Regions from separate parts of the Variovorax sp. Soil_C_33 genome, predicted to be linked through region 1. Evidence: predicted binding sites of a transcription regulator. Region 1 holds the regulator's gene; each other region holds the start of a gene.

Evidence for each region. Region 1 encodes FNR, which switches genes on or off when oxygen is low (the NO sensors DNR and NnrR bind a similar motif). Its sites were predicted from a motif close to TTGATNNNNATCAA; they were not measured.
Region 2: a site for FNR is predicted at 1,395-1,408, ahead of AC3A6B_RS26830 (universal stress protein). Genes of this name have one in related genera too.
Region 3: a site for FNR is predicted at 1,166-1,179, ahead of AC3A6B_RS27125 (universal stress protein). Genes of this name have one in related genera too.
Region 4: a site for FNR is predicted at 1,362-1,375, ahead of AC3A6B_RS26960 (hemerythrin domain-containing protein). Genes of this name have one in related genera too.

What each region holds. Positions count from the first base shown of each region.
Region 1 covers NZ_JBDGJK010000015.1:34,888-37,082, forward strand. The annotation lists gene AC3A6B_RS21690 (sulfite exporter TauE/SafE family protein) at 1-102, opposite strand, end outside; gene AC3A6B_RS21695 (hypothetical protein) at 105-251, opposite strand; gene fnr (fumarate/nitrate reduction transcriptional regulator Fnr) at 374-1,090, shown strand; gene AC3A6B_RS21705 (hypothetical protein) at 1,071-1,316, opposite strand; gene AC3A6B_RS21710 (FixH family protein) at 1,322-1,597, opposite strand; gene ccoG (cytochrome c oxidase accessory protein CcoG) at 1,618-2,195, opposite strand, start outside.
Region 2 covers NZ_JBDGJK010000023.1:16,505-18,699, reverse strand. The annotation lists gene hemN (oxygen-independent coproporphyrinogen III oxidase) at 1-448, opposite strand, end outside; gene AC3A6B_RS26830 (universal stress protein) at 894-1,337, opposite strand; partial or broken gene AC3A6B_RS26825 (carbonic anhydrase) at 1,660-1,797, shown strand; gene AC3A6B_RS26820 (NAD(P)H-dependent flavin oxidoreductase) at 1,947-2,195, shown strand, end outside.
Region 3 covers NZ_JBDGJK010000023.1:70,345-72,539, reverse strand. The annotation lists gene AC3A6B_RS27130 (PHA/PHB synthase family protein) at 1-1,104, opposite strand, end outside; gene AC3A6B_RS27125 (universal stress protein) at 1,236-2,090, shown strand.
Region 4 covers NZ_JBDGJK010000023.1:37,700-39,894, forward strand. The annotation lists gene AC3A6B_RS26955 (YoaK family protein) at 1-497, shown strand, start outside; gene AC3A6B_RS26960 (hemerythrin domain-containing protein) at 726-1,310, opposite strand; partial or broken gene AC3A6B_RS26965 (hypothetical protein) at 1,457-1,597, shown strand; gene AC3A6B_RS26970 (trypsin-like peptidase domain-containing protein) at 1,886-2,195, opposite strand, start outside.

The DNA.
Region 1 (2,195 bases):
GATGCGGATCACCCCGGAGCAGGCGGCACCGCACATCGCGACGCAGTGGGGTCCGCCGATCAATCCCATCAGGAGCGCAGTGCTGGCAAGTGCGGTCTGCATGGTCAGACGAAGTGGTCCATGCCGATGTAGACACAACCAGCCGCCGTGAGAGCGGCGATCGAGCGCGACAGCATCTCGACCTTGGCTTTGGCGTCGGCAGACGGCAGAACGAGCGATGAGTCGGCGGGGGCGACGGCAGGAGAGTTCATTTGCGGCGGTCAGTCTGCGGGCGGTGACCCACTATGCGGCCAGGTCGACCCGCCATCCTTGATGTGCGTCAAGCCCGCACGGTGCACCGCACCACAGAATGGCCACAAACCCCGACACCATCATGAAAGCCGAACACATCAAGGTCGCCTGCTCCAGCTGCACCCTGCGCGAACTGTGCATGCCTGCGGGCCTGGAGCCGGGCGAGCTGAAACGCATCGACGAGATCGTGGCCACGAGGCGCAAGGTCAGGCGCCGCGAGACGCTCTTTCGCAACGGCGAGCCCTTCACCTCCCTCTACGCGATCCGCACGGGCGTCTTCAAGACCCGCGTGGCGACCGAGGACGGGCGCGACCAGGTCACCGGTTTCCAGATGGCCGGCGAAATCATCGGCCTGGACGGCATCGTCAACAACCAGCACACCTGCGACGCGGTGGCGCTCGAGGATGCCGAGGTCTGCGTGATGCCCTTTCACCGTATCGAGGAACTCTCGCGCGAGGTCGCTGCGCTGCAGCGCCACGTGCATCAGATCATGAGTCGCGAGATCGTGCGCGAGCACGGCGTGATGCTGCTGCTGGGGAGCATGCGGGCCGAGGAGCGCCTCGCGGCCTTTCTGCTCAACCTCGTGCAGCGCCTGCATGCGCGCGGCTTCTCGCGCTCCGAGTTCGTGCTGCGCATGACGCGCGAGGAGATCGGAAGCTACCTCGGGCTCACCCTCGAAACGGTGAGCCGGACGCTCTCCAAGTTCATGGAGGATGGCATCGTCGAGGTGGAGAAGCGCAACCTTCGCATCGTCGACGCCGAGGCGCTGCGGCGCATCGTCAATCCTCCGGGTTGTTGATCTCGGAGGCTGGCCTGGTCAGAAGCAGCGTCAACGCGCTCGACCCTGTTGCCAGCACCCAGAAGGCGAAGAAGCCGGCCGCGTAGACCGCATGGCGCGACAGGCCGACGGCCTCGCCGCGCCAGTGAAGGTCGCCCGGATCGACCAGCGCGAACACCAGCAGTTCGGCCACGCTCGCCAGCAAGAAGGCGGGCCAGAGAATCGACATCCAGTCGCGCGTCTTCATGGCCGTCAGCGCTTGGGTGCGGGCAGGTCGGCGTCAGGCGTCGCCGCGTGGTTGCGCCCCGCCAGAGCGGGCATAAGCTTCTTCTCGACCGGTGGCTTGTTGATCTCGATGCCTTTTCGGTAGTAGTCCGGCGCCACCACCGGATCGGGCGTGCGCAGGGCGAGCCAGAGCGTCACGAAGCTGGCGACGACGACCAGGGCGGGCCCGGCCATCACCATCCACAGCAGCGGGAACTGCCACCAGGGGTCGCTCTTCGGGGAAGTCATCACGTGATCGTTCATCTCGTTTCCTTTCAGCGAACTCAACGAGGCACCAGGAAGGTCGCCTTCTCCGACACCTGCGCGCTGCCGTCGGCCGAGCGCACGTCGAAGTGCACGACGTGGGAACCCGCGGTGGCACTGCCATAGGGAAGCTGCAGGCGCACCGCGACCCAACGCGATTGCGCCGAACCGACCTCGACCGGTTCAGGCGGCGACACGCTCAAGCCCTGCAGTCCCGTAGCTTCGATGCGGTAGCGCTGCACCTGCTCGGTCGCGTTCATGATCTGCAGCCGATAGACGTTCTCGAGTTGGCCGCCCTCGACGATGCGCGCGAGCGAGGCCCGGTCGCGCACCACGTCGACCTTCAGCGGCATGCGCACGACCAGGCTCGCCAGCACGCCCATCGTCAGCGCAGCGAGCAAGCCCGTGTAGATCAGCACCCGTGGGCGCAGCACGCGGCGCAGCACCTGCCTGGGCGTCCAATGGCCGGCCATGCCGTTCTGTGTCGCGTAGCGGATCAGACCTCGCGGCGAGGCCATCTTGTCCATTACCGTGTTGCAGGCGTCCACACAGAGGCCGCAGCCGATGCACTCGTACTGAAGCCCCTTTCGGATATCGA
Region 2 (2,195 bases), on a different contig from region 1:
AAAAAGCTTCGCGCAGCATCCGGATCAGGTCGGTCAGGCCGTCATCGCTCAGGAAGGTCGGCGTCCCGCCGCCAAGGTGAAGCTGGCTCACCGCCGTCCGTGCGCTCAATTGCGCCGCGTGCAGGGCGATCTCCTTCTCTAGGTATCGCAGGTACTCACGCGCACGGGAGGCATGCCGCGTGATGATCTTGTTGCACGCGCAGTAGTAGCACAGCGATGCACAGAACGGAATGTGGACGTAGAGGGAAGCGGGGGTCATGACTGCGCTGATGCCCAGCCTTCGCTGCCGCGCCGCGGCACCGTAGTCGTCAGGGCCGAAGGCCTCGACAAAGCGATCTGCCGTCGGGTAGGACGTGTAGCGAGGCCCGGCCACATCGAAGCGGGCCAGCACGTCGGCCGAGACCGAAGACGGTGAGGTTTCGTGGGGCGGAGCCAGGACAGTGGACATCATTGCGTTCAACCAAGGAAAAGCAGATCTTCACTGTGCCTTCGTCGCGCCGGTCGTTGGTTGATGCTTGTCAACATAAGCAGCCGGACCGCTCGGCAGGAGACATCTGAACAACGATCTGGACTAGCGCCCACGACGACGATGACGCCGAGCGACTCGGCTCCCGGCGAGACGCTGGCAGGAGGGGTCGGATGCGGCGTAGAGGCAATGAATGCTGCGACGGTCAGGAGGCGGCGTTGAGTTGTGCGCGGAGCTTGCAATCTGAAGCGCTCACGCTGCGTGCTGCGTACTAGCAGCAGGTGGTCCGGATCAATACGGTCCCGGAGACCTCAGCTTGAGCGCTCGTTCGCAAGGGCATCCACAGGGGGTTCGGGCCGGGTCGGCAGCAAATGGATCAGCGCGCGGCGCGCCTTTGGCGCTTAACACGAAAGAGCGCGGACCAGGGTCAGCGCAGCACGAGCACGGGCACGTCGGAGTTCGCAAGCACGTGCGCGGTTTCGCTGCCCAGGAAAGCGCGAGTCAGCCCTTTCCGTCCGTGCGAGGCCATCACGATGAGATCGCTGCCGTGCTTTTTGGCGGCACCAATGATTGAATCGGCCACTCGATTCGATTTGACAGAAGCCGTACTGACCCTTACGCCGCATGCTTCGGCGCGCTTCTCGACCGCCTCGAGCATTGTCTTGGCCTGCTCAGCGCGCCGGCACCCGATGCGGTTGCTCTCCTCGGCTTCGAACGCGATGCTGCCGTCCATGTAGCTCTTGGCTTGCCGTCGCACCACGGTAAAGGCCCTGAGCTCGGCCTTGTGTTCCGTAGCCAGGTCGATGGCTTTCGAGACGGCCTTTTCCGCCAGCGCGGAACCATCAGTGGCAACAAGAATGCGCTTGAACATGAATCGTCTCCTCGGAGGTTGAGTTTCTGCAGCGTAGTTCTGTGGGGTCTTTGGTAGTTGATCCAGATCAACCATGCACCCGGTTTCAGACGGAGAATGCGGCAGCCGAGCGCAACGTAAAGATTCAGCTGCATCCGAACGAGGAGCCGATCCCGATGACTGACCGATTTCGTGAGCCCGCCTGCCCCTATGGATCCCAGGCACAAGGCCGAGATCGGTTCGTCACCCGTTGAGCGACGCGATACGCAGCATTTCCCACTTGGGCCTTGCTGTCTCGAAGGCCTACGCGCGTCGACTCGTCGGCTGGCTGGATCTGCATCGAACGCTGCACGGTTGGCACTATGTGATCGAGGAGGGCGAAGTCCATGTCTTCGACCTGCGCAGCGGAAGCTTCGTGCCGGCGTCCGACGCCGACCACAGCGGAACCGGGCCGTTCGACCATGCACCGGTCGACGATGGCAGCGCCACCAGCATCTTCAACGAGATTGACGAAGCACTGGGGCCGGCGCGGTGCAAGGTTGACCTTCGTCAACACAACGTTCGCAGCGAAGCACTACCGTGCAGGGGTTCAACACACACGCGGCGCGCACGCGCTTTGCCGCGGCCGCAATGACTACTGCCACCAACTTCGACCCCATCCCTGATACCGGCGACGCCGCCGCTCAACTGATCTCGTTGCTGCGCGAATGCGGCCTGAGACCGCTGCGCCTGGGCGAGCAAACCCTGCTGCCAATCGTCCAGGGCGGCATGGGCGTCGGCATCTCGGCGCATCGCCTCGCCGGCAGCGTCGCTGCGCTCGGCGCGATGGGCACGATCTCGTCCGTCGACCTGCGCCGCCATCATCCGGACCTGATGGAG
Region 3 (2,195 bases), on a different contig from region 1:
CGAATCCAGATAGCCCTGGCGCGCCATCAGGTCCTCCATGAAGCTGAGCTGACTCTCGTCGATGAAAAGGCCGAGCTCCCCTGGCTCCGTGAAATCAGTCTGGGCGGCCAGCAGCGTCACGGTGGCCAGGCGATCGTCCCGGTCGCGCGCCATGGCCGCTGCGCCGATGGCCAGCAGCGTGCCGCCCAGGCAGTAGCCCAGCGCATGCACGCGCTGGCGGGGGACGATGGCGTTGACGGCATCGAGGCCCGCCATCAGGCCCTGCGCCAGGTAGTCATTGATGCCGAGGTCCCGATCCTTCGAATCCGGGTTCTTCCACGAGATCGCGAACACGGTGTGGCCCTGGTCGACCAGGTAACGGATCAGCGAGTTGTGCGGCGACAGGTCGAGGATGTAGTACTTCATGATCCACGCGCTCATGATCAGCACGGGCTCGGCATGGACCGTGGCCGTCGTGGGCGCGTACTGGATCAGTTCCATCAGGTGGTTGCGCAAGACGACCTTGCCGGGGGTGATCGCGACGTCGTGTCCCGGCACGAAGTGCTCGGCACCCTTTGGCGGCAGGTGCTGGAGGCGTCGCTGCAAGTCTTCTGCCCAGTTGCGGGCGCCTTGCATCAGATTCAGCCCGCCTGTCGCCGCGGTTCTTTGCAGCACCCGCGGATGGGTGGCGGGCCAGTTTGCCGGCGAGCAGATCTCGTGCAACTGCCGCGCCGAGAAAGCGACGACCTGTTCGTGGTGACGCTCGACGCCGGGTACGCCTTCGGTCAATTGCCGCAGCCACTGGCCGCCTGCGCGAAATGCCTGCCGGTACAGGTTGAATGGCCATGCATCCCATGAGGGATCCGCAAGGCGGCGGTCGTCTTCGTGCGAATCCGGCGTTGGCGGTCCATGGGCGGGCAATGCCTGGACGGCCTGGGCAGTGGCCTCCAACGACTGCGTGAGCGGGCTGATCATGAGCACTTGCGCGCTGCGCGCCGGCTGCGCCGCGAGGTGGATGGCCCAGTCCGACCAGGCCAGCATCAGCGCCGCGGGCGAAAGTCCCTTCGTCAGTTGGGCCAGCCCGGCGTGCAGCGTCCGGTCCGGTGCTTCGACTCTGTCGTCCATCTAGATTCTCGATTTGGTTGCCGATGCCGTCGAAGTCTGGATGCGAGAACGAGTGCGGCGTTTGATCGATGTCAAGGTGCCGCAACATCGATCGATCGAAGATGGTCCCATCTCGTCGGAACGGAAGACCCATGAATATCGGAACCATCCTCGTCCACCTGGACCACATGGAGCGGTGTGCAGTGCGCGTCGAGCTCGCCGCGCGCCTTGCCCGCGCGCACGGCAGCCATCTGGTCGGGCTCGTGCCGACGGGCCTTCTCGACGGTACTGCGCCGATGGATGCAGATCCGACGCGCAGCACCGAATTCATTGCGGCTGCCGCTGACGGCCTGCGCCTGCGTGCGGAGGCGACCGCCCATGTCTTCAGGGACCTGGTGCGCGGGTCAGAGTCGTTGTCGTACGACGTGCGGCTGGTCGACGGCGAGCCCGTGGATGCGACTGTCCGTCACGGTCACGCCAGCGATCTGCTCGTCGTCGGGCAGGTCGACCACGCGAAGATAGATCACGACAAGACGGCAGACGTCGCGCGTGATCTGCCTGAGCAGGTCGTTCTCCACTCGGGGCGGCCTGTGCTCATCATTCCTTGCGCCGGCCATTTCACGGAGGTCGGAAAGAAGGTTTTGCTCGCCTGGGACGGCACGCGGGAGGCGGCGATGGCAATGCGTGACGCGCTACCGCTGTTCTCCGAATCGGCGCAGGTCACGCTGGTTTCCTTGCGCAAGGAAGGCGATGCGGAAGCGGCCGCCAATCTCTGCATTCCGGAGACCATCGCCTGGCTTTGGCGGCACGGCGTGGAGGCGAAGGCCGAGCAGTACGCGACCACCATCGGCTTCGCCGATACCCTTCTGTCGTGCGCATCAAGCATGAACATCGATCTGATGGTGATGGGCGCCTATGGGCACACCCGCCTGCGGGAACTCGTGCTCGGTGGTGTCACGCGCGAGATTCTTGCGCGCATGAACGTGCCAGTCCTGATGGCGCATTGAAGTCCGCGGGGCGGGGCCGCTGGTGTGCCGTGATGTCACGGTTACTGGCGCCTCGACTGCTCAAGCATGTAGCAATGCAGCGGGAAAACCCGCAGCTCGCCGACT
Region 4 (2,195 bases), on a different contig from region 1:
TGCACAGCGAGTACGCGCTGCCGCTGTTGACGGAGGCCTCCTTGCTGATCTGCTTCGGCGTCCTTGGCGCCCGACTGTCCGACATGCGGGGCCTTTTTGTTCCAGTGACGGTGATGCTTCTCTGTTTCATCATGGGACTGCAGAACGCGGTGATCACCAAGCTGTCGCACGCCGAAATTCGAACCACCCACCTCACCGGCATCGTGACCGACATCGGCATCGAGCTTGGGAAGTTGTTCTATCGAAATGCCGCCGGCCCGCCCTCGCATCTGCGCGTCATTGCCAACCGAGACCGCCTGCGCGTTCTCACGCTTCTCGCTGTCTTCTTTTTTGCCGGTGGTGTGCTTGGCGCTGTCGGCTTCAAGTACGTCGGCTACGTCTCGACCGTGCCTCTCGCCCTGGTACTGCTGGGGCTTGCAATCGTTCCGGCGGCCGACGATCTGACGACTCTTGCGCGCCGCTGGGGCCGCGCGGCCAGGTCGCGAAAGAGGAACTGATTGACGCCTCTTCACGCGAGCGCTGGCGACTCGTGCAAGGCGTCCTGGGCATCGGACTTCCTACTTCACCAGCCAGTTCGGCAGGGCAACCCGAGGGTCGGGGCAAGCAGCGCACCGATCGCTTACCGCCGACAGGGCGCGATGGAAGTGCGCTCTCCCTCCGAGGCGGTCCAGTCGCATCGCCCGCGGCGACGGACGACTTCCGGGCCCACCGGTCGATGGACGACGTCAACTGGCTGCGCCCAACCCGATCGGTGCAGGCACTGCGTTGACAATGCGCGTGAAGAGCGCGTGGTAGTCCGCTTCGGGTTCGCATCCGGTCAACGGATCCCGGTTGGCGCTGAATGCCTCGTCGAGGTCCGCCCAATCGTCATCGGTGAGCACCCTTTCGGCTAATGGCAGTACCTCCCTCTCTTCCATCGCCATGTGCGCAAGATAGAAATCAACATAGCGCTCTGCCGCCTGCTCGAAGGCCTGCCGGCGTGGCTCGCCGATCATCTCGAAGCCGAGCAAGGCGTGTTCGAGCTCGCGGATTCTTCGCTCGCCACGCGCATGGTCGTCGTCCAGGCGATCGAGAAGTTCACGCGAAAGCGGCGTCCGCGCACGCAGCTTCGGAAACAACAACTCCGACTCCTTGCGATGGTGCCGTTTCTCGGGAAACTCGTCGACATAGAACAGCATCGCGCGCAGCGCGCCGAAGTCAGGCAGCGTACCTTGCCGCCGATGCTGCGCCAAGAGCAACAGAACGGAGCGCAGCATGGCCGACAGGGCCGAATGCTCATCACGGATGATTCGGGTGGTGGTGTGGACCATACAAATTCCAGTTGGAAAACTCTAGCCTCCCATGTCGGTCGTAGCGCGGCCTTGCTGCAGATCAAATGAACGTCGCTTTGGCCTGCGCATGATCCGGCGCGTGGCCCCAATGCGCCCAGATGGCGAAGCGAAGTGCTGGACTGCTCATGTATCGTCGCAGTGACGGCGTGCTCGAGGTGCTGCTGGTGCACCCCGTTGGGCCGTTCTGGGCGTGGCGCGACGAGGGCGCCTGGTCCTTTCCGAAGCGCGAGTACGACAGTGACGTCGAGAGCGCCCTTGACGCCGCCAAACGGGAGTTCGCCGAGGAGACCGGCTTTGTGCGCGGCACGCGCCACTTGAGCCTGGGAGAGGCTCGCCAGCGTAGCGGCAAGCTCGTGTCGGCCTGGTCCTTCGAAGACGATTGCGATCCCGAGGCGCGCTCGAATCCGGCAGCTTCGAGCTCGAATGGCCGCCGCGATCGGGCAAGCTCAGGACGTGCGCGAAAGCAGACCGGACTGCCTGGTGGTTCACGACGGCTGCAGCACGCAAAAACATCCTTCCCGGGCTGGTCGTTTTCATCGACCGCCTGGAAGCGCTCAGCGTGTAAGCCCGACGGGCGGTGTCACCGGCACGAAGGTGGTGATCGAACCGCGCCTGATCAGCAGGGCCACGGTCTCGCCCTGGCGGATCGATTCAAGCGCTCGGTCCAGATCGCTGATGCCGGAGACGCCGACATCGTTGACGGCCAGGATCACGTCGCCGAGGCGAAGACCTGCCCGCTGGGCGGATCCCGAGGTGGATCTCACATAGAGTCCCGGCTCGAGCAGCCCGCCCGCCTGCTTGGCTGTGCGCTCGACCAGGTCGAGCCCAAGACGCGGTTCGCGCCCGTCCCGGGAGGCGACGCGC